Regions from separate parts of the Acuticoccus sediminis genome, predicted to be linked through region 2. Evidence: predicted binding sites of a transcription regulator. Region 2 holds the regulator's gene; each other region holds the start of a gene.
What was found. The regulator LexA, encoded in region 2, represses DNA repair genes until DNA is damaged. The targets are predictions, from matches to a motif close to TGTTCNNNNTGTGTTCNG.
Positions count from the first base shown of each region.

Region 1: the regulator LexA is predicted to act here: its motif matches at 2,203-2,220, upstream of DLJ53_RS23040 (ImuA family protein).
Region 3: the regulator LexA is predicted to act here: its motif matches at 2,319-2,336, upstream of DLJ53_RS05385 (ATP-dependent helicase).
Region 4: the regulator LexA is predicted to act here: its motif matches at 2,582-2,599, upstream of uvrA (excinuclease ABC subunit UvrA).

Region 1 is NZ_QHHQ01000005.1:305,867-310,366, forward strand. Features, by position in the region: gene DLJ53_RS23035 (Y-family DNA polymerase) at 1-1,351, opposite strand, end outside; gene DLJ53_RS23040 (ImuA family protein) at 1,357-2,055, opposite strand; gene DLJ53_RS23045 (ABC transporter permease) at 2,308-4,500, opposite strand, start outside.
Region 2 is NZ_QHHQ01000001.1:1,586,400-1,590,899, reverse strand. Features, by position in the region: gene trpD (anthranilate phosphoribosyltransferase) at 1-247, shown strand, start outside; gene trpC (indole-3-glycerol phosphate synthase TrpC) at 264-1,532, shown strand; gene DLJ53_RS06885 (molybdopterin molybdotransferase MoeA) at 1,529-2,695, shown strand; gene lexA (transcriptional repressor LexA) at 2,818-3,549, shown strand; gene DLJ53_RS06875 (glucose 1-dehydrogenase) at 4,189-4,500, opposite strand, start outside.
Region 3 is NZ_QHHQ01000001.1:1,253,509-1,258,008, reverse strand. Features, by position in the region: gene DLJ53_RS05395 (NAD(P)/FAD-dependent oxidoreductase) at 1-741, shown strand, start outside; gene DLJ53_RS05390 (FGGY family carbohydrate kinase) at 738-2,171, shown strand; gene DLJ53_RS05385 (ATP-dependent helicase) at 2,368-4,500, shown strand, end outside.
Region 4 is NZ_QHHQ01000006.1:307,716-312,215, forward strand. Features, by position in the region: gene uvrA (excinuclease ABC subunit UvrA) at 1-2,556, opposite strand, end outside; gene DLJ53_RS25410 (hypothetical protein) at 2,736-3,806, shown strand; gene ssb (single-stranded DNA-binding protein) at 3,927-4,484, shown strand; gene DLJ53_RS25420 (protein phosphatase 2C domain-containing protein) at 4,481-4,500, shown strand, end outside.

The sequences.
Region 1 (4,500 bases), on a different contig from region 2:
CGCGCCGCCACAGGAAGCGTAAGGGCGGACCGTCCGGGACACCGGCCACCGTCTCGATCGGTTCGGGAGGGTCGAGGAGACGGAGAGGCCGCAAAGGCCCCTCCCGCGCCGGCCTCCCCCGCCGCTCCGCCTCCCAGAAACGCCGGCCATGGGCATGGCGGGCGGGGATCTTCCGGGTCTGCTGCCCGGGCTGGTGAGTGTCCACCGGTTCGAGGCGATAGACCGCCGCCGCGCCCAGCCGCTCGGACAAGGTGTCCACCAGAGCCGCCAGCTCGCGAGGCATATCGCCGACCTCCCCCAGCCGGCCCTGCCATGTCGGGACGGGCTCCAGCTCGCCAGCGTAGATGCGCATCAGATCCACGCCGCTATCGGTCTCGATCCGGGTGGACATCTCCCGCAGGCGCGGCGTCATCAGGCGGACGATGCGCCCGGGATCGTCCAAGGGCTCGCTGGCGCCGGCCATGATGTCCCGCACCGCGCCGTCGGCATGGAAAAGGCGCAGGTGGATCCGGCGCGCGCCCAGCCCCCTGGGCTGGAGCGAACGCGTCAAGGTCGCCGCCAGCTGCCCGAGGCCAGCCTCCAGGGCCTCGATATGCGAGACCGGCTCGGCGAAGGCGCGGTCGAAGACATGCGGCGAGGCCGGTGTGAGCGGGGTGATCGGCTCCTCTTCCAGACCGGCCATCTGGTCGATCCGCCTTCCGACGAGCGGTCCGAAGCGCTGGGCCAGCGGCGCGCGGGGCTGGGCGAGGACTTGGGCGACGGTCTTCAGGCCGAGCCGCTGCATGACGGCGACGGTCTCGGCCGGCAGACGCATCGACGCCGCCGGAAGTTCGCGGACGGCAGAAAGGTTCTCCCCTTCCGGCACAATGCCGCCGTTTGCGTAATGGGAGAGGGCCCAGGAGACCGCAGGCGTGTCCGCGACGGCAATGATGGCGTGAAGGCCATGGCGAGCGCACCGATGGCGCAAGGTTGCGACGAGCGCGCCCTCTCCCCCGAAGAGGTGCGCGCAGCCGGCGATATCGAGCACGAGCCCATCGGGCGGATCGAGGGCGACGAGCGGCGTATAGCGCTCGAGCGCCCGCGCGAGCGAGGTGAGAAGATTTTGATCCGCAGCCGGATCCGCCGGATGGACCACGACATCGGGGACGAGCGCCCGCGCTTCGGTAAGCGTCATGCCCGGCCGGAGCCTGGCCTCGTGCGCCGCCAGGTTGACGGCCTCGACCAGCATCGCGCCCTGCTTCTTGTCGAAGATGACAACCGGCCGGTGATGGTCGGCTTTTTCAGTCTTCCCGATCGCCAGCCGGTCGGTCTGCAGCCGGGGAAACCAGATGTAGAGGATCCTGCGCGACATGGCTTTTATCCCGGCCCCAGCCCGCCTGCCCGACGCCTGGCCGGATCCCATGCGATAATCTCCGCGGGAACCTGAGGCGGCGTGGAACCCTGAGGGTGCGTTGCGGACGTCGCGGGCAGCTTTTCGGAGACGAAGCGTCGCTCTGTCGGTTCGAACGAAACAGACTGATCTCCATATATACCCTTTTTGTTCTTAATCAAGGCCAGCCGCCAGGCGGACCAACCGAGTGTCCTCGGCCATGGGAATCCGGATCTGGAGAATGGCTCAACCTTCCAGCGGCTGAGTGCGGCCGTCGCGCCCGTCTTCCCGGCAGAAATCAGGTGAACCGGGATGTCAGATGCTGCCGATCTCAGGCTCAAACGGCGTGTGGATTTGAGATCCAGGATCCCTTTGTCGTTCTTGAGTTCGCCGATGGCGATTTCAACCGAAGGTGAGCCCAGGGCCTGCTCCAGCACCCATAGAACATCGGTCGCCTTCTTCGCATGAACGAAGAGGATGCGATCCGGGTCGATGCCGAATTCCTGCAGTCCCTGTCCCGATATGACGCCGGCTTCATGGGCCAGCAGCGTCTGGGAGACCCAGACGATCGTCCCTCCGAACGACGAAACGGCGAGCAACGACGCGACAAAGGACGACGATGACATGATGTGTGCGGCGTTCTCGCATTCGAAGATGTGCACTCCGAGGTCGAGAAAGGCGCTCATCTCTCCCAGGATTCCCGCAGGGAAACGGTTCTTGTCCCAGGCATGGGAGCGCTCTGCCCTCTGCGCTTTCCGTTCCAGGGCGCTCCCTAACCGAACCTCGGAACACGAGTGGACAAGCGCTGAAGACATGGCGCCTCAAATGGTTAATGTTCCTTACATGTTCTGATTAGGCTAGAACAAAACGCTTGTCAATGGCGGAACATCAATCTAGGATAGCAGATACCACCCAACCAGGCGCCACAAAACACGCCGCTACAAGCTACGCAGAACCAACGCCGGCCTTTCCCCCAAGGCACGCCATGTGCCGGACAGGCCGAGACCCACGGTAACGATAACGGCCACCGCAACCGCAACGAACGCCGCCCCCGGCATGAACGTGAAATCGAGCTCCATCAGGTCCGAAACGATGAACCAGCCCGCCAGAGAGCCCGCCGCCATCGAGAACACCGCCGCAGCCATCCCCAGGAGCGCATATTCGAGCCCGTAGGCGAGCAACAACGTCCTTCGTCGCGCGCCCAGCGTCTTCAGGATGACCGCATCGTAAATCCGGCTCCGGTGGCTCGCGGCCAGCGTCCCCGCCAGCACCAGAATGGAGGCGAACAACGTGATCGAGGCCGCGATACGCACCGCAAAGACGAGGTCGGAGACGATCCCGTTCACCGCCGCGAGCGCATCCTTCACGCGAATGCTGGTCACGGTCGGGAACGCATCCGTGATCGTTTTCAGCAGCTTGAGTTCCTTCTCGTCGTCCCCTCCCCCCGGAAACGAGAGGGTCGCGAGATGGGCATGAGGCGCACCGGCGAAGACGTTTGGCGAAAAAATCATCACGAAATTGATGGAGAGCGATTCCCAGTCCACCGTGCGCAGATTGGTGATCCGCGCCTCGACCTCCCGGCCGAGCACGTTGACGCGCATCGTGTCGCCGACGCCCACGCCGAGTTCCTTGGCGAGGTCGGACGCGAAGGAGACCTCGTTCTCGCCAGCCCCGGAACCAGCCCACCAGCGGCCGTCCACGACCTTGCTGTCCTTCGGCAACGTCGCCGAATAGGTGATCCCACGGTCGCCGCGAAGCACCCAGGACGCCTCGGTATCCGGCCAGTCCTCGGCAGCGATGCCGTTGATCGAGACGATCCGCCCCCGCAACATCGGCTGCGACTGGATCGCCGCGTCCGGAGCGGCCGTCTCCAGCGCATCCAGGAACGCGTCGCGCTCGTGGCTCTGAATGTCGATGAAGAAGAAACTCGGAGCTTCGGACGGCAGGGTCGAGGTCAACGTCTGTCGCAAATTCCCGTCGATCTGCGACAGGGCCACCAGCAACGTCAGGCTGAGCCCGAGCGAGAGCGTGACGGTCGGTGTCAGCGCGCCCCGTCGGTGAACATTCGCGACCGCCATGCGCACGGTGGTACGCCGGCTACGGGGCATCCGGCGCGCCAGGGCCATGATCGCGACGGCCACCACCCGGAACAACCCGAACACGACGGCCGCGCCGACGACGTACAGGAACGCGAGCCAGCGGTCGTAGGCGGTCAGCACGACCAGTCCGGTCAACACCAGTCCGGACGCAAGCGCTGCCGCCGCGAACCCGAGCGGAAATCCCGCCGCCTCGTCCGCGTCGCCACGCAGCAGGACGATGGGACGGATCCGATCCGCCCGCGCCAGCGGCAACAGGGCAAAGGTCAGCGCCGTCAAGGCCCCGAACACGGCGGCCAGAGCCAGGGCGCCGGGGAATATGCTGTTGAGGGCGGTCACCGGCAGGATCCCGTCGAGCAGAACCGCCGCCACCGGCGGGGCGACGGCCCCCAGCACCAAACCGATCGCGATACCGACAGAGGCCAGAATGGCGATCTGCATCAGATAGAGCGTCGTGACGAACCGCCGCGTGGCGCCGAGGGCGCGCAAGGTCGCGATCTGCATCCGCTTGCGGCCCAGATAGGCCCGCACAGAATTGGCGACCCCGACACCGCCGACCGCAAGCGACGTCAGGCCCACGATCGTCAGGAACTGGGCAAACCGTTCGATCGAGGCACGCAGACGCGGTGCAGCGTCGAGGCGCGTCTCCACCCGCCAGCCAGCCGACGGAAAGGTCGCCTTCGCGGTATCGAGCACGCTCTTCAGCTCAGCCTCGGTGAACGGCTTGTCCACACCACGAATGCGATAGTGCCAGCGCACAAGGCTTCCGGTCGTCACCAGACCGGTCTCATCGAGGAAGCGGAGCGGGATCATCACGCGCGGACCGAACGCCAGACCGCCGGACACACGGTCCGGCTCGCGCTCGATGACCCCGACGACGCGCCCTGTCGCCCGACCGATGGCAAGGTCGTCGCCGACAGCGATGCCGGCGGTGGTCAGCAGCGTGTCCTCCACCAGCAGCGGAACCAGGCCGTCCGGCGCAGCGCCGAATACTGCCGCCTCCGACCGCCCGTTCTCGAGTTCGAGGCTTCCGTA
Region 2 (4,500 bases):
GGCCGACCTCATCGGCGGCGACGGTGCGTACAATGCGGCCGCGCTGCGCGACGTGCTCGCCGGCAAGCCGAGCGCCTACCGTGACATCGCCTGCCTCAACGCGGCCGGCGCGCTCGTCGTCGCGCAGAAGGTGGAAACGCTTGCGGAGGGCGTGAAGCTGGCCCAGAACCTCCTGGACGACGGCTCGGCCGCGGCGCGGCTCGACGCGCTGGTGTCGGTCTCGAACGCCGCCGCGACCGCGAAATAGGAGTTTCCCCGACGTCATGGACGCCGCACCCGACATTCTGGCGCGCATCGAGGCCTACAAGCGCGAGGAGATCGCCGCCGCGCGCCTCGTCGAGGACTCGGCCTCCTGGCGCGCCCGTGCCGAGGCGGCCGCTCCGCCGCGCGACTTCGTCGGCGCCCTCAGGGCCGCAGCCGCCGCGGGCCGTCCGGGCCTCATCGCCGAGATCAAGAAGGCGAGCCCGTCCAAGGGCCTGATCCGGCCCGACTTCGACCCGCCCGCCCTCGCCCGCGCCTACGCCGACGGCGGCGCGACCTGCCTCTCGGTCCTCACCGATGCTCCGTCCTTCCAGGGCGCGCCTGAGTTCCTCAGCGCCGCGCGGGAGGCCTGCTGCCTGCCGGTCCTGCGCAAGGACTTCATGTACGTGCCCGAGCAGGTGTTCGAGGCGCGCGTGTGGGGCGCGGACTGCATCCTCGTCATCATGACCGGCGTCGACGACGCGGTAGCGCGCGACCTCGTCGACGCGGCGCATGCCCTCGGCATGGGCGCGCTCCTCGAGGTGCACGACGAGCGGGACATGGAGCGCGCGCTCGCGCTCCCCTCCCCGCTGATGGGCGTCAACAACCGCGACCTCAGGACCTTCAAGACCGACCTCGCCGTCACCGAGCGGCTGGCGGCGATGGTCCCGCCCGACCGCCTGCTCATCGCCGAATCCGGCATCGCCACCCACGCCGACGTCACGCGCCTGCAGGCCGTCGGCGCAAGCGCCTTCCTCATCGGCGAGAGCCTCATGCGCCACGCGGACGTGACCGCCGCGACGCGCGCGCTGCTCGGCAACCCGCTGACCCACATCGACGCCACCGGCGCGGCCCGGATGGTGGACGTCTCCGCCAAGGCCGAGACGACCCGCACGGCCGTCGCCGAGGGGACCGTCACGATGGCGCCCGACACGCTCGCCGCCATCCAGGCCGGCAACGTGAAGAAGGGCGACGTCGTCGGCGTGGCGCGGATCGCCGGCATCATGGCCGCCAAGAAGACCTCGGAGCTGATCCCCCTCTGCCACCCGCTGCCGCTCTCGTCGGTGTCCGTGGACCTCGAGCCGGACCCGTCGCTGCCCGGCTACCGCGTCACCGCGCGGGCGAAGACCACGGGGCGCACCGGCGTCGAGATGGAGGCCCTCACCGCCGTCTCCGCCGCCTGCCTGACGCTCTACGACATGGCCAAGGCCATGGACCGGGGCATGGTGATCGGCGGCGTGCGGCTCCTGGAAAAGTCCGGCGGCCGCTCGGGCGAGTGGCGCACCTCTTGATTGACGTCGACGAGGCGCAGGCCCGCCTGATCGCCGCCGCTCCCCACCTCCCGTCCGAGACCGTACCGCTCGCCGAGGCCGCCGGCCGCGTCGTGACGGTCGACGTCGTCTCGATGCGCACGCAGCCCCCCTTCGCCTCGTCCGCGATGGACGGCTACGCGGTCCGCACCGCCGACATGCCCGGCCCGGTCCGGGTGGTGGGCGAATCCGCGGCCGGGCGGCGCTACCCGCGTCCGCTGGGTCACGGCGAGGCGGTCCGCATCTTCACCGGCGCCCCGGTGCCGGAGGGGGCAGACGCGATCCTCATCCAGGAGGACGCAGCGCGCGACGGCGATGCGCTCACGGCCACCGACACGGTCAAGCCGAACGACCACATCCGCGCGCTCGGCCTCGACTTCGCCGCCGGCGACACACTGGTGGCGGCCGGCACCGTCCTCGCGCCGCGCCACATCGCACTCGCCGGCGCCGGCGGCCATGCGGAACTGACGGTCGCCCGCAGGCCCCGCGTCGCCTTCCTCGCCACCGGCGACGAACTCGTGCCGCCCGGCTCGCCCACCGGTCCCGACCAGATCGTCGCCTCGATCACACCCGCGCTCGCCGCGACGGTGCGCGCGGCCGGCGCGGACCCGATCGACCTCGGCATCGCGCCGGACGACCGGGCCGAGATCGCCCGGCGCTGTGCCGCCGGGATCGCCGAGGCGGACATCCTCGTCACGCTCGGCGGCGCCTCGGTCGGCGACCACGACCTGGTCAAGCCCGCCCTCTCGGACCTCGGCATCGAGCCGGACTTCTGGAAGGTCGCGGTGCGGCCGGGCAAGCCGCTGATGTTCTCCTCCAGGCCGCTCGTTCTCGGCCTGCCGGGCAACCCGGTATCGGGCGCGGTCTGCGCGGTCCTGTTCCTCGTTCCGCTGGTGAAGGCGATGCAGGGGGTGACGGCACCGCTGCCGGAGGTGCGCGAGGGGATTCTCGGCCGCGACCTCCCGGCGAACGGCCCTCGCCGCGATCACATGCGCGCGGTGCGATCGGGATCGACGATTACGCCAGCATCGCGGCAGGATTCATCGATGCTAGCCGTGCTCGCGGCTTCGGATGTTCTGCTCGTGCGTCAACCGCATGAAGGTCCCGTGCCGGCGGGGAGTCCATGTCGGTATATCGCGCTCTGATTGCTTGACTCGTGACGTTCTGCGGGCTCCGCATTGCGGAACACACGACGAACGTGTATAGATGATGGCGGAATGATTCGGGTACCAATGCTGGTCATACAGCGTCAGGACGACGACGAACTATGCTGACGAAGAAGCAGTACGATCTCCTCATGTTCATTCATGAGCGTATGAGCTCGACCGGTGTGCCGCCGTCCTTCGAGGAAATGAAGGATGCGCTCGATCTTAAATCCAAATCCGGCATCCATCGCCTGATAACCGCGCTGGAGGAGCGTGGCTTCATCCGCCGCCTCCCCAACCGCGCCCGCGCGCTGGAAGTCCTGCGCCTGCCGGACGTCGCGCTCGCGAAGTCGAGCCCGCCGCAACGCCCGCGCGGCTTCTCCCCGTCCGTCATCGAGGGGTCGGCCCCGCGCGATCCGGCCATCCCGCCGAAGCGGGGCCCTTCGCTGCGCCCTGTCACGACCGCCTACGACATCGTCGACGTGCCGATGATGGGCCGCATCGCCGCCGGCGTGCCGATCGAGGCGATCCAGCAGCAGAGCTCCGCCGTCCACCTCCCGTCCGACATGCTCGGCCCCGGCGAGCACTTCGCGCTGGAGATCACGGGCGATTCGATGATCGATGCCGGCATCCACGACGGTGACACCGTCGTCGTGCGGCGGACGGACCACGCCGAGAACGGCGACATCGTGGTCGCCCTGATCGACGGCGAGGAAGCGACCCTCAAGCGTCTGCGCAAGCGTGGCAACACCATCGCGCTCGAGGCTGCGAACCCGGCGTACGAGACGCGCATCTTCGGCGCCGACCGCGTCCAGATCCAGGGCAGGCTCGCCGCCCTCCTCCGTCACTACTGACGCGCAGGACCGCAACTGCCGCTCCGGCACCACACGGTGCCGGGCCGCAGCAGCCGACCCGCGAGACCGCAGCCTCCGGACCCGGAACCGACGCGACCTGCCGCCCGGACTCGTTCAGTCCGCGCCAATCACGCGGTCCCCGCGACGGCCACCATTCGGCCCGCCTCGTTCGGCGCGGCGGATCCGTCGGCTTTCCCTGAACGACCTGCCTCTCCCCGACCTCCTGCCCGGACCTCCACGCCCGCGGGCGCGGCCCATCGATCGGCATTTCCCGGCGACCTGCCTCTCCCCGCCGGCGAGCCCGGACCTCCACGCCCATCGGCGCGGCCAATCGATCGGCATTTCCCGAGGGCCCTGCCTTCCCCGACGGCCGGCCCTGACCAGCACGCCCATGGGAGTGGCCAATCGATCGGCATCTCCCGGGCGACGTGCCTCTCCCCGACGGTCTGCCCGGACCTCCACGTCCATGGGCACGGACAATCGATCGGCATTTCCCGAGGGACCGCCTGTCCCCGCCGGCCTGCCTGGACCGCTACGCCCGTGGGCGAGGCCAGTCGATCAGCATTTCCCGGGGCGAGCTGCCTCTCCCCGACGTCCATCGCGGCCCGCCATGCCGGCGGGGGCGGCCGGTGCGGGGCGTTAGAGCGAGCTGCAGAGGTGGCCGCCGTCGATGGAGATGACGCTGCCGGTCATGTACGCCGACGCATCGCTCGCCAGGAGGCAGAGCGCGCCGGAGAGGTCGTCCGGCTGTCCGAGCCGGCGCTGCGGAATGCGCCGGACCAGCGCCGCGCCCGCGTCGGTGGCAAAGAATTCGCGGTTGATGTCGGTCTCGATGTAGCCGGGGCAGATCGCGTTGACGCGGATGCCGTAGCGCGCCCACTCGAGCGCCAGCACCTTCGTCATGTGGATGAGGCCGGCCTTCGCCGAGGCGTAGTGCACCAGAGCGCCTGC
Region 3 (4,500 bases), 330 kb from region 2:
CTGGTGTCCTTCTCGGCGATCCTCACCTGCCGCCACGCCGGAATCCGCCCTCTCGCGATGATCGAGCCCGGGGCGCGCGCCACCGCCCGGTGGCCGTCGGCCCTGCTGCCCCGCCTCCTCGGCATCCCGCTCATGACCGGCACCCGCCTCGTCGCGATAGAGGGAACCGACTGGGTCACCGGAGCGGTCCTCGCCGGACCCGACGGCACCGAGCGGCACGTCGCGACCGACGGGGTGATCCTCACGGGCGGGTTCCGGCCGGAGGCGACGCTGGTGCGCCAGAGCCACCTCGTCCTCGACCCGGCGACCGGCGGGCCGGAGATCGACCAGTTCGGGCGCACGTCCGACCCCGACATCTTCGCCGCCGGCAACATGCTGCACCCGGTCGAGACCGCCGGCTGGTGCCACCGTGAAGGACGCATGATCGCCGCCGCCGTCGCCGACAGCCTCGCCGGCGGGCTGCCTCCGCCCGAGCCGGCGCTGCGCCTGCGGCCCACCGGCGGCATCCGCTACGCCGTGCCGCAGCGGATCGTCCCCGGCGACCACGCGGCCGGCGTCATCCAGCTCCGCGCCGACCGCCCCGCGCGCGGCCGCCTCGTCCTCGCCACGCCGACCCCGGCGCGGAGCGTGCCGCTGGACACGGCGCCTGAGCGGCGCATCCTGATGCCGATCTCGTCCGTCCCCGCCGACGCCACCGGCACCGCCGAGATCGGCATCCAGTCCGACCGAGGCCCGTCATGACCGTTCTCGCCATCGACCAGGGCACCACCAGCACCCGCGCCGTCCTCGTCGGCCCCGACGGGACGACGACGCCGCTCCTGTCGCGCGAGCACCGCCAGTCCTACCCGCAGCCCGGCTGGGTGGAGCACGACGGCGAGGAGCTCCTCGCCGACATCGCCGCCTGCCTCGACGCCGCCGGGGGGCACGGCGTCGCCGCCGTCGGCCTCGACAATCAGGGCGAGAGCTGCCTCGCCTGGGATGCCGACACCGGCCGGCCCCTCTGCCCGGTCATCGTGTGGCAGGACGACCGGACCCGCGCCGCCACCGACCGGCTGCGCGCCGACGGTTACGAGGCCCTCGTCGGCGAGCGGGCCGGGCTGCCGCTCGACCCCTACTTCTCGGCCGCCAAGCTCGGCTGGATCGTGCGGAACGTACCGGAGGCGGCCCGCCTCGCCGAAGCCGGCAGGCTGCGCCTCGGCACCACCGACGCCTTCTTCCGCGACCGCCTCACCGGCCGGTTCGAGACCGACGTCGCCACCGCCTCGCGCACCTCGCTGATGGCGCTCGACACGTGCGCCTGGGACACGGACCTCTGCACGATCTTCGGCGTCCCCGTCGAGGCGCTGCCGCCGATCGGACCGACATCGGGCGACCTTGGCCGCGTGCGCTGCGGCGAGGCAGAGGTGCCCTTCACCGCCAGCATCGTCGACCAGCAGGCCGCGCTCTACGGCCACGGCTGCCGGGCGCCGGGCGAGGCCAAGATCACCTGCGGCACCGGCGCCTTCCTGCTCGCCGTGACGGGGTCACGGCCGGCGGCCTGGTCTGGTGCGCTCCCGACCGTTCTGTGGCAGCGCTCCGGCGAGGCGCCGGTATTCGGCCTCGACGGCGGCGTCTACGCCGCGGCGGCGGCCGTGAACTGGGCCCGCCGCATCGGCCTCTTCCAGGATTTCGCCGAGATCAACCGGTTCGACGCGCCGCCGGCGATCGGCCGCGGCCTCGCCTTCGTCCCGGCACTGGCGGGGCTCGCCTGCCCGCACTGGGACCGCTCCGCGCGCGGCGCCTTCGTCGGCCTCTCCCTCGACACCACGGCGGCGGACATGATCCAGGCCATCCTGGAAGGGATCGCGCTGCGGATCGCCGAGGTGGCCCACGCCATCGCCGCCGTGCACCCGCTCGCCAGCCCCATCCCGGTCGACGGCGGCATGTCCGCCAACCCCGCCTTCGTGTCGATGCTGGCGAACGCCCTCGGCTGCGACGTCCGCATCGCCGACGCGCCCGACGTCACCGCGGCGGGAACGGCCGCGCTGGCGGCGGAGGCGATCGGCCGCCCGATCGCGCCGCCCCGGACCGGCCGTGTCGTTGCCGCCACGGCACCGGACCCGGACGCAGCGACCCGCTTCGCCGCCGCCGTCGCCGCCTCCCGGCAATTCGCCGCAACCACCCGGACCTGACGGGCGTTCCCTCCCCGCCTCCGGACCTCCCGCGAGGCTCCGGCAGGAAAATGCAGCGCTCCCGACCGATCCGCGAGGCTCGCGGCCTTCCACAGGCTGGGGGCGACGGGGATCACGCACTGCAAAATGTTGCCGATGGGGTGATTGCGTTTTCTGAATGTTCTATAGTCACGCGCATGCGAATCGGATTGATGTTATGAGTCAGACCGCCCGCCAGAGCGTGCCCCCAGTCTCGATTTCCGAGCGCGGGTCGATCTCCGAGCGCGCGGCGCGGGCCTCCCGCCCGGCCCCGTCCTATCTCGAGTCCCTCAACCCCGAGCAGCGCCGCGCCGTCGAGGCGATCGACGGGCCCGTTCTGGTGCTCGCCGGCGCCGGCACGGGCAAGACGCGGGTCCTGACCACACGCATCGCCCACATCCTGGCGCTGGGCCGCGCCCGCCCGTCCGAGATCCTCGCCGTGACCTTCACCAACAAGGCCGCGCGGGAGATGAAGGAGCGCATCTCGGCCGTCGTCGGGCCGCAGGCGGAGGGGATGCCCTGGCTCGGCACCTTCCACGCCATCGGCACGCGCATCCTGCGTCGCCACGCCGAGCTTGTGGACCTGAACCCCGACTTCACCATCCTCGACACAGACGACCAGATCCGCCTCGCCAAGCAGATCCTCGCCGCCGAGAACATCGACGAGAAGCGCTGGCCGCCGCGCCAGATGCTCGGCATGATCGACGGGTGGAAGAACCGCGGCCTGACCCCCGAGGAGGTCCCCTCGGGCGAGGGCCAGTGGTTCGCCAACGGCAAGGGCCTGAAGCTCTACAAGCTCTACCGCGACCGCCTGAAGTCGCTCAACGCGGCCGATTTCGGCGACCTCCTGCTGGAGCCCATCCGCCTCTTCCGCGCCAATCCGGACATCCTGGCGTCCTATCAGAGCCGCTGGCGCTACATGCTGGTCGACGAGTACCAGGACACCAACGTCGCCCAGTACCTCTGGCTCCGGCTGCTGGCGCAGAACAACAAGAACCTCTGCGTGGTGGGCGACGACGACCAGTCGATCTACGGCTGGCGCGGCGCGGAGGTGGACAACATCCTGCGCTTCGAGACCGACTTCCCCGGCGCCGTCGTGGTGCGGCTGGAGCGCAACTACCGCTCCACCAGCCACATCCTGGCCGCGGCCTCGCACCTCATCGCCCACAACGAGGGGCGCCTCGGCAAGACCCTCTTCACCGACCTCGTCGATCCGGACGCCCTCCCCCTCACGGTCGCGTCGTCCTGGGACTCGGAGGAGGAGGCGCGCGCCATCAACGGCGAGATCGAGAGCCTCCACAAGAAGGGCACGACGCTCGACGAGATGGCGATCCTGGTGCGGACCACCGCCCAGATGCGCGCCTTCGAAGACCGCTTCGTCACGGCCGGCACGCCCTACCGCGTCATCGGCGGCCCGCGCTTCTACGAGCGCAAGGAGATCCGCGACGCACTCGCCTACTTCCGCGTGACGGTACAGCCGTCCTTCGACCTCGCGTTCGAGCGGATCGTCAACGTGCCGACGCGCGGGCTCGGCCAGCAGTCGGTGCGCCTCATCACCGAGGCGGCGCGCGACCGCGAGATCCCGATGCTGCTCGCCGCGTCCGACCTCCTCGCTACCGACGAGATCAAGGGCAAGGCGCGCACGGGCCTGTCCCAGCTCGTCGCCTCGTTCGCGCGGTGGCGCTCCCAGCTCGACACGCTCCCCCACACCGAGCTCGCCGAGATCATCCTGGAGGAGTCCGGCTACACGGACATGCTGAAGGCCGACCGCTCGGCAGACGCGCCGGGCCGCCTCGAGAACCTCAAGGAGCTGATCCGCTCCATGGAGGACTTCGACAGCCTTCCCGCGTTCCTGGAGCACGTCTCGCTGGTGACGGACGCGCAGGGCGAGACCGGCGGCGAGGCCGTCACGCTCATGACGCTGCACGCGGCGAAGGGCCTCGAGTTCGACGTCGTCTTCCTTCCCGGCTGGGAAGAGGGCCTCTTCCCGTCGATGCGCGCCATGGACGAGAACGGGCAGGCCGGCCTCGAGGAGGAGCGCCGCCTCGCCTATGTCGGCATCACGCGGGCGCGCAAGCAGTGCTTCGTATGGTTCGCGCTCAACCGGCGCATCCACGGGATGTGGCAGGCGGGCGCCGCCTCCCGCTTCATCGACGAGCTGCCGGCCGAGAACGTCATGGTGCGCGAAGAGGCCGGTTACGGCGGCATCGGCGGCTATGGCGCCTCCCGGTTCGACCAGGTGGAGACCTTCTCCTCCTCCTACCACACCCCCGGCTGGGAGCGCGCCCAGCGCCGCCGGGAGGACGTGCCC
Region 4 (4,500 bases), on a different contig from region 2:
GCGCTGCGCCTCGCCGCCCGAGAGGGTGGTCGCCTGCTGGCCGATGCGGATGTAGCCGAGGCCCACCTGGTTCAGCGTCACGAGCTTGTCGCGCACCGCCGGGACGGCCGAGAAGAAGTCGCATCCCTCCTCGACGGTCATGTCGAGGACGTCGGAGATGGACCGGCCCTTGAACTCGATCTCCAGCGTCTCGCGGTTGTAGCGCTTGCCCTTGCAGACGTCGCATTCGACGTAGACGTCGGGCAGGAAGTGCATCTCGATCTTGATGACTCCGTCGCCCTGGCACGCCTCGCAGCGCCCGCCCTTGACGTTGAAGGAGAAGCGGCCCGGACCGTAGCCGCGCGCCTTCGCCTCGGGGAGGCCGGCGAACCAGTCGCGGATCGGGGTGAAGGCGCCGGTGTAGGTGGCGGGATTCGAGCGCGGCGTGCGGCCGATGGGCGACTGGTCGATGTCGATGATCTTGTCGAGGTGCTCCAGGCCGGTGATCGCCTCGTGCGTGGCGGGGACCTCGCGGGACTTGTTCAGCTTGCGGGAGACGGCGCGGTACAGCGTCTCGATCACCAGCGTCGACTTGCCGGATCCCGACACGCCCGTCACGGCCGTGAAGAGCCCCAGCGGGAACTCGGCGGTGACGCCCTGGAGGTTGTTGCCGGTCGCGTTGACGACCTTAATCGCCTTGCCCTTCTTCCTGGCGCGCCGCTTCTCGGGCAGCGGGATTTCCAGGACGCCCGACAGGTACTTGCCGGTCAGCGAGTTGGGGTTGGCGATGATCTCGTCGGGCGTGCCCTCGGCGGTGATCTCGCCGCCGTGGACGCCGGCGCCGGGGCCGATGTCGAGGACGTAGTCGGCCGCGAGGATGGCGTCCTCGTCGTGCTCCACGACGATGACGGTGTTGCCGAGGTCGCGCAGGCGTTTCAGCGTGTCGATCAGGCGGGCGTTGTCGCGCTGGTGGAGGCCGATGGACGGCTCGTCGAGCACGTAGAGCACGCCGGTGAGGCCGGAGCCGATCTGCGAGGCGAGGCGGATGCGCTGGCTCTCGCCGCCCGACAGCGTCCGCGACCCGCGCGAGAGCTGCAGGTAGTCGAGGCCGACGTCCACGAGGAAGCGCAGGCGCTCCTGGATCTCCTTCAGGATCGCCCGGGCGATCTCGTTCTGCTGCGCGGTCAGCCGGTCGGGCAGGGCGTTGAACCACGGCGCCGCGTCGCGGATCGCGAGCGCCGAGACCTCGCCGATGTGCTGGCCGCCGACCTTCACCGCGAGCGCCTCGGGCTTGAGGCGGTAGCCGTGGCAGGCCGGGCAGGGCGCGTCCGACTGGTAGCGCGCCAGCTCCTCGCGCACCCACTGCGAGTCGGTCTCGTTCCAGCGGCGCTCGATGTTGGTGATCACCCCCTCGAAGGTCTTCGCGGTGGTGTAGGAGCGCAGGCCGTCGTCGTAGGTGAACTTGATCTTCTCGCGCTTCGATCCGTAGAGGATCACCTCGCGCACCTTCTCCGGCAGGTCGTGCCAGGGCGTCGTCATGTCGGCGTCGTAGTGGGCGCAGATCGCCTGCAGGGTCTGCGTGTAGTAGGGGCTCGTGTTGCCGGTGCGGGCCCAGGGGAGCACCGCGCCGCCGGCGAGCGTCAGTGACGCGTCGGGCACGACGAGGTCGGCCTCGAAGGTCAGCGTTGTGCCGAGCCCGTCGCAGGTCGGGCAGGCGCCGGTCGGCGCGTTGAACGAGAAGAGGCGCGGCTCGATCTCGGCGATGGTGAAGCCGGACACCGGGCAGGCGAACTTCTCCGAGAAGACGATGCGCTTCGGCTTGTCGCCTTCGGTCTCGTCGGCGAACTCGGCGACGGCGATGCCTTCGGCGAGGCCGAGCGCGGTCTCCAGGCTGTCGGCGAGGCGGCTGGCGAGGTCCGGACGGGTCGAGACGCGGTCCACCACGACGTCGATGTCGTGCTTGTACTTCTTGTCGAGGGCGGGGGCGTCCTCGATCTCGTAGAAGGTGCCGTCGATCTTGACGCGCTGGAAGCCCTTCTTCTGCAGCTCGGCGAGCTCCTTGCGGTACTCGCCCTTGCGGTCGCGCACGATGGGGGCGAGCAGGTAGAGCCGCGTCTTCTCCGGCAGCGCGAGGATGCGGTCGACCATCTGGCTGACGGTCTGCGCCTCGATCGGCAGACCCGTCGCCGGGGAGTAGGGGACACCGATGCGCGCCCACAGGAGGCGCATGTAGTCGTTGATCTCGGTGACGGTGCCGACGGTGGAGCGCGGGTTCTTCGAGGTGGTCTTCTGCTCGATCGAGATGGCGGGGGAGAGGCCGTCGATCTGGTCGACGTCCGGCTTCTGCATCATCTCGAGGAACTGGCGGGCGTAGGCCGACAGGCTCTCGACGTAGCGGCGCTGGCCTTCGGCGTAGATGGTGTCGAAGGCGAGCGAGGACTTGCCGGAGCCGGACAGACCGGTGAACACGATCAGCGTGTCGCGCGGCAGCGAGACGTCGACCCCTTTAAGGTTGTGCTCGCGCGCCCCCTTGACGACGAGCTTGCGGTCCGCAGCGGCGCGCGCGCGTATGGTCATACCAAGGACTCCGGGGGAAACCTGTTGGTCCAAAACTGGAACATCGACGGGCGATGGTCAATGCTACAGATGGACCTTGCACCATTGTTCCGCAAATCCACAGGCCGCAGGGGAGAGTTGACCGCTGCCCGGCGGCTGGCGCAAACCGCAGCGACCCGCGACCAGACCCGAGGCATTCCGTGGACGTCCTGACCCTGCACATCGGCCACATGAAGACCGGCACGACGTCCCTTCAGGCCACCTTTCGCGACAATGCCGCGACGCTGGCCGCGCACGGGCTGTACTATTACGGCAAGACGCGCACGAACCACGCCCTCGTCCGACCCTTCTCGAAGCGCACCAAGGCGCGCAACGAGTCCAAGTTCCTGAAGGAGTACCGCAACGAGGCGAAGGCGAACCGGCTGCCGCAGGGGCTGATCAGCTCGGAGACGCTGCTGCGGCTCGCCCCGGACGAGATCGAGGCCTGCCTCGCGTCGATGCGCGACATCGCCGGACGGGTCCAGGTGCTGATCTACGTGCGCGAGCCGGTGGCGCTGGCGATCAGCGCGGCGCACCAGGGGGTGCGCTCTGGGCGTCCGCTCGCCGAGATCGAGGCGCAGCCGCGCATCCTCAACCTGACGCAGATCATCACCCGCTGGCGCAGCGCGGTGGGCAAGGAGAACATGATCGTGCGTCCCTTCGACCGGGCGCAGCTCGCCAACGGCGACGTGATCGACGACGCGCTCAGCGTCCTCGGCTGCGCGTCGGCAGGCCCGGCGCTCCAGCGGCAGGCGGTGAACGAAGGGCTCTCCGTCCTCGGCATCCACATGCTGGACCGGGCGATGGCGCGGATGCCGGACCGCAAGATGCCGTACGACCAGCAGCGCGCCTTCAACTTCATCAAGGGCCCGCGCTACGTGCTGCCGGAGGCCGCGCTCGACCGGGTGCGCAAGCGCTCCGCGCCGCATGTCGCCTTCCTGCGCGAGGAGTTCGGCATCGAGCTGCCGCCGTCGACGGAGCGGCCGAGCGCGCCTCTGGCGCTGTCGGAGGCCGAGCTCGCCTCGCTCGCGGAGGTCTTCCACGAGATCAACGCCTTCGCCTACCGGCTCGACCGGTCGGCGCTGGGCCGTGTGCTCGGCACGCGGATGCCCTACTCGAACCGCTTCAAGGACGAGGATCATCCGCTGCGGGCCAAGCTCGCCAAGCTCGGCGTTCTCGACGAGCTCGCCGCGCAGGTGGCGACCGACGAGGACGACGCCGAGGCCGAATAAGGCTCTCGGCTGGGGATGTATGCTGCGTGACGGACGGTCCACTGTGGACCAATTCACCGTCGCGCTTTCTGATTCGCCGCGGTGCGCTAGGGTGCGCGCCCGAAGACTGGAGGGACCGGCATGGCTGGGAGCGTCAACAAGGTGATCCTGATCGGCAATCTGGGGGCCGATCCGGAAATCCGTCGGACACAGGACGGCCGTCCGATCGCCAACCTGCGCGTCGCGACGTCCCGGACCTGGCGCGACCGCGGGACCGGCGAGCGACGTGAGAAGACCGAGTGGCACCGCGTGGTGGTGTTCTCGGAAGGCCTCTGCCGCGTGGTCGAGCAGTACATGAAGAAGGGGATGAAGCTCTACATCGAGGGTGAGCTTCAGACCCGCGAGTGGGAAGACCAGCAGGGCCAGAAGCGCTACACGACCGAGGTCGCGATCCAGAACTTCGGCGGCACCATCGAGATGCTGGACAGTCGCGGCGGTGGTGGCGGCGGCGGCGACTACGGTGGTGGCGGCGACTACGGCGGCGGTGGCGGCGACTACGGTGGCGGCAGTGGCGGCGGTGGCTACTCCGATCGCGGTGGCGGCGGCAGCAGTAGCGGCGGCGGCTATGGCGGCGGCAGCGGTGGCGGTGGATCGCGTCCCTCGTCGCCCGAGCCGTTCGACGACGACATCCCGTTTTGATCGAGGTCCGCGCCTC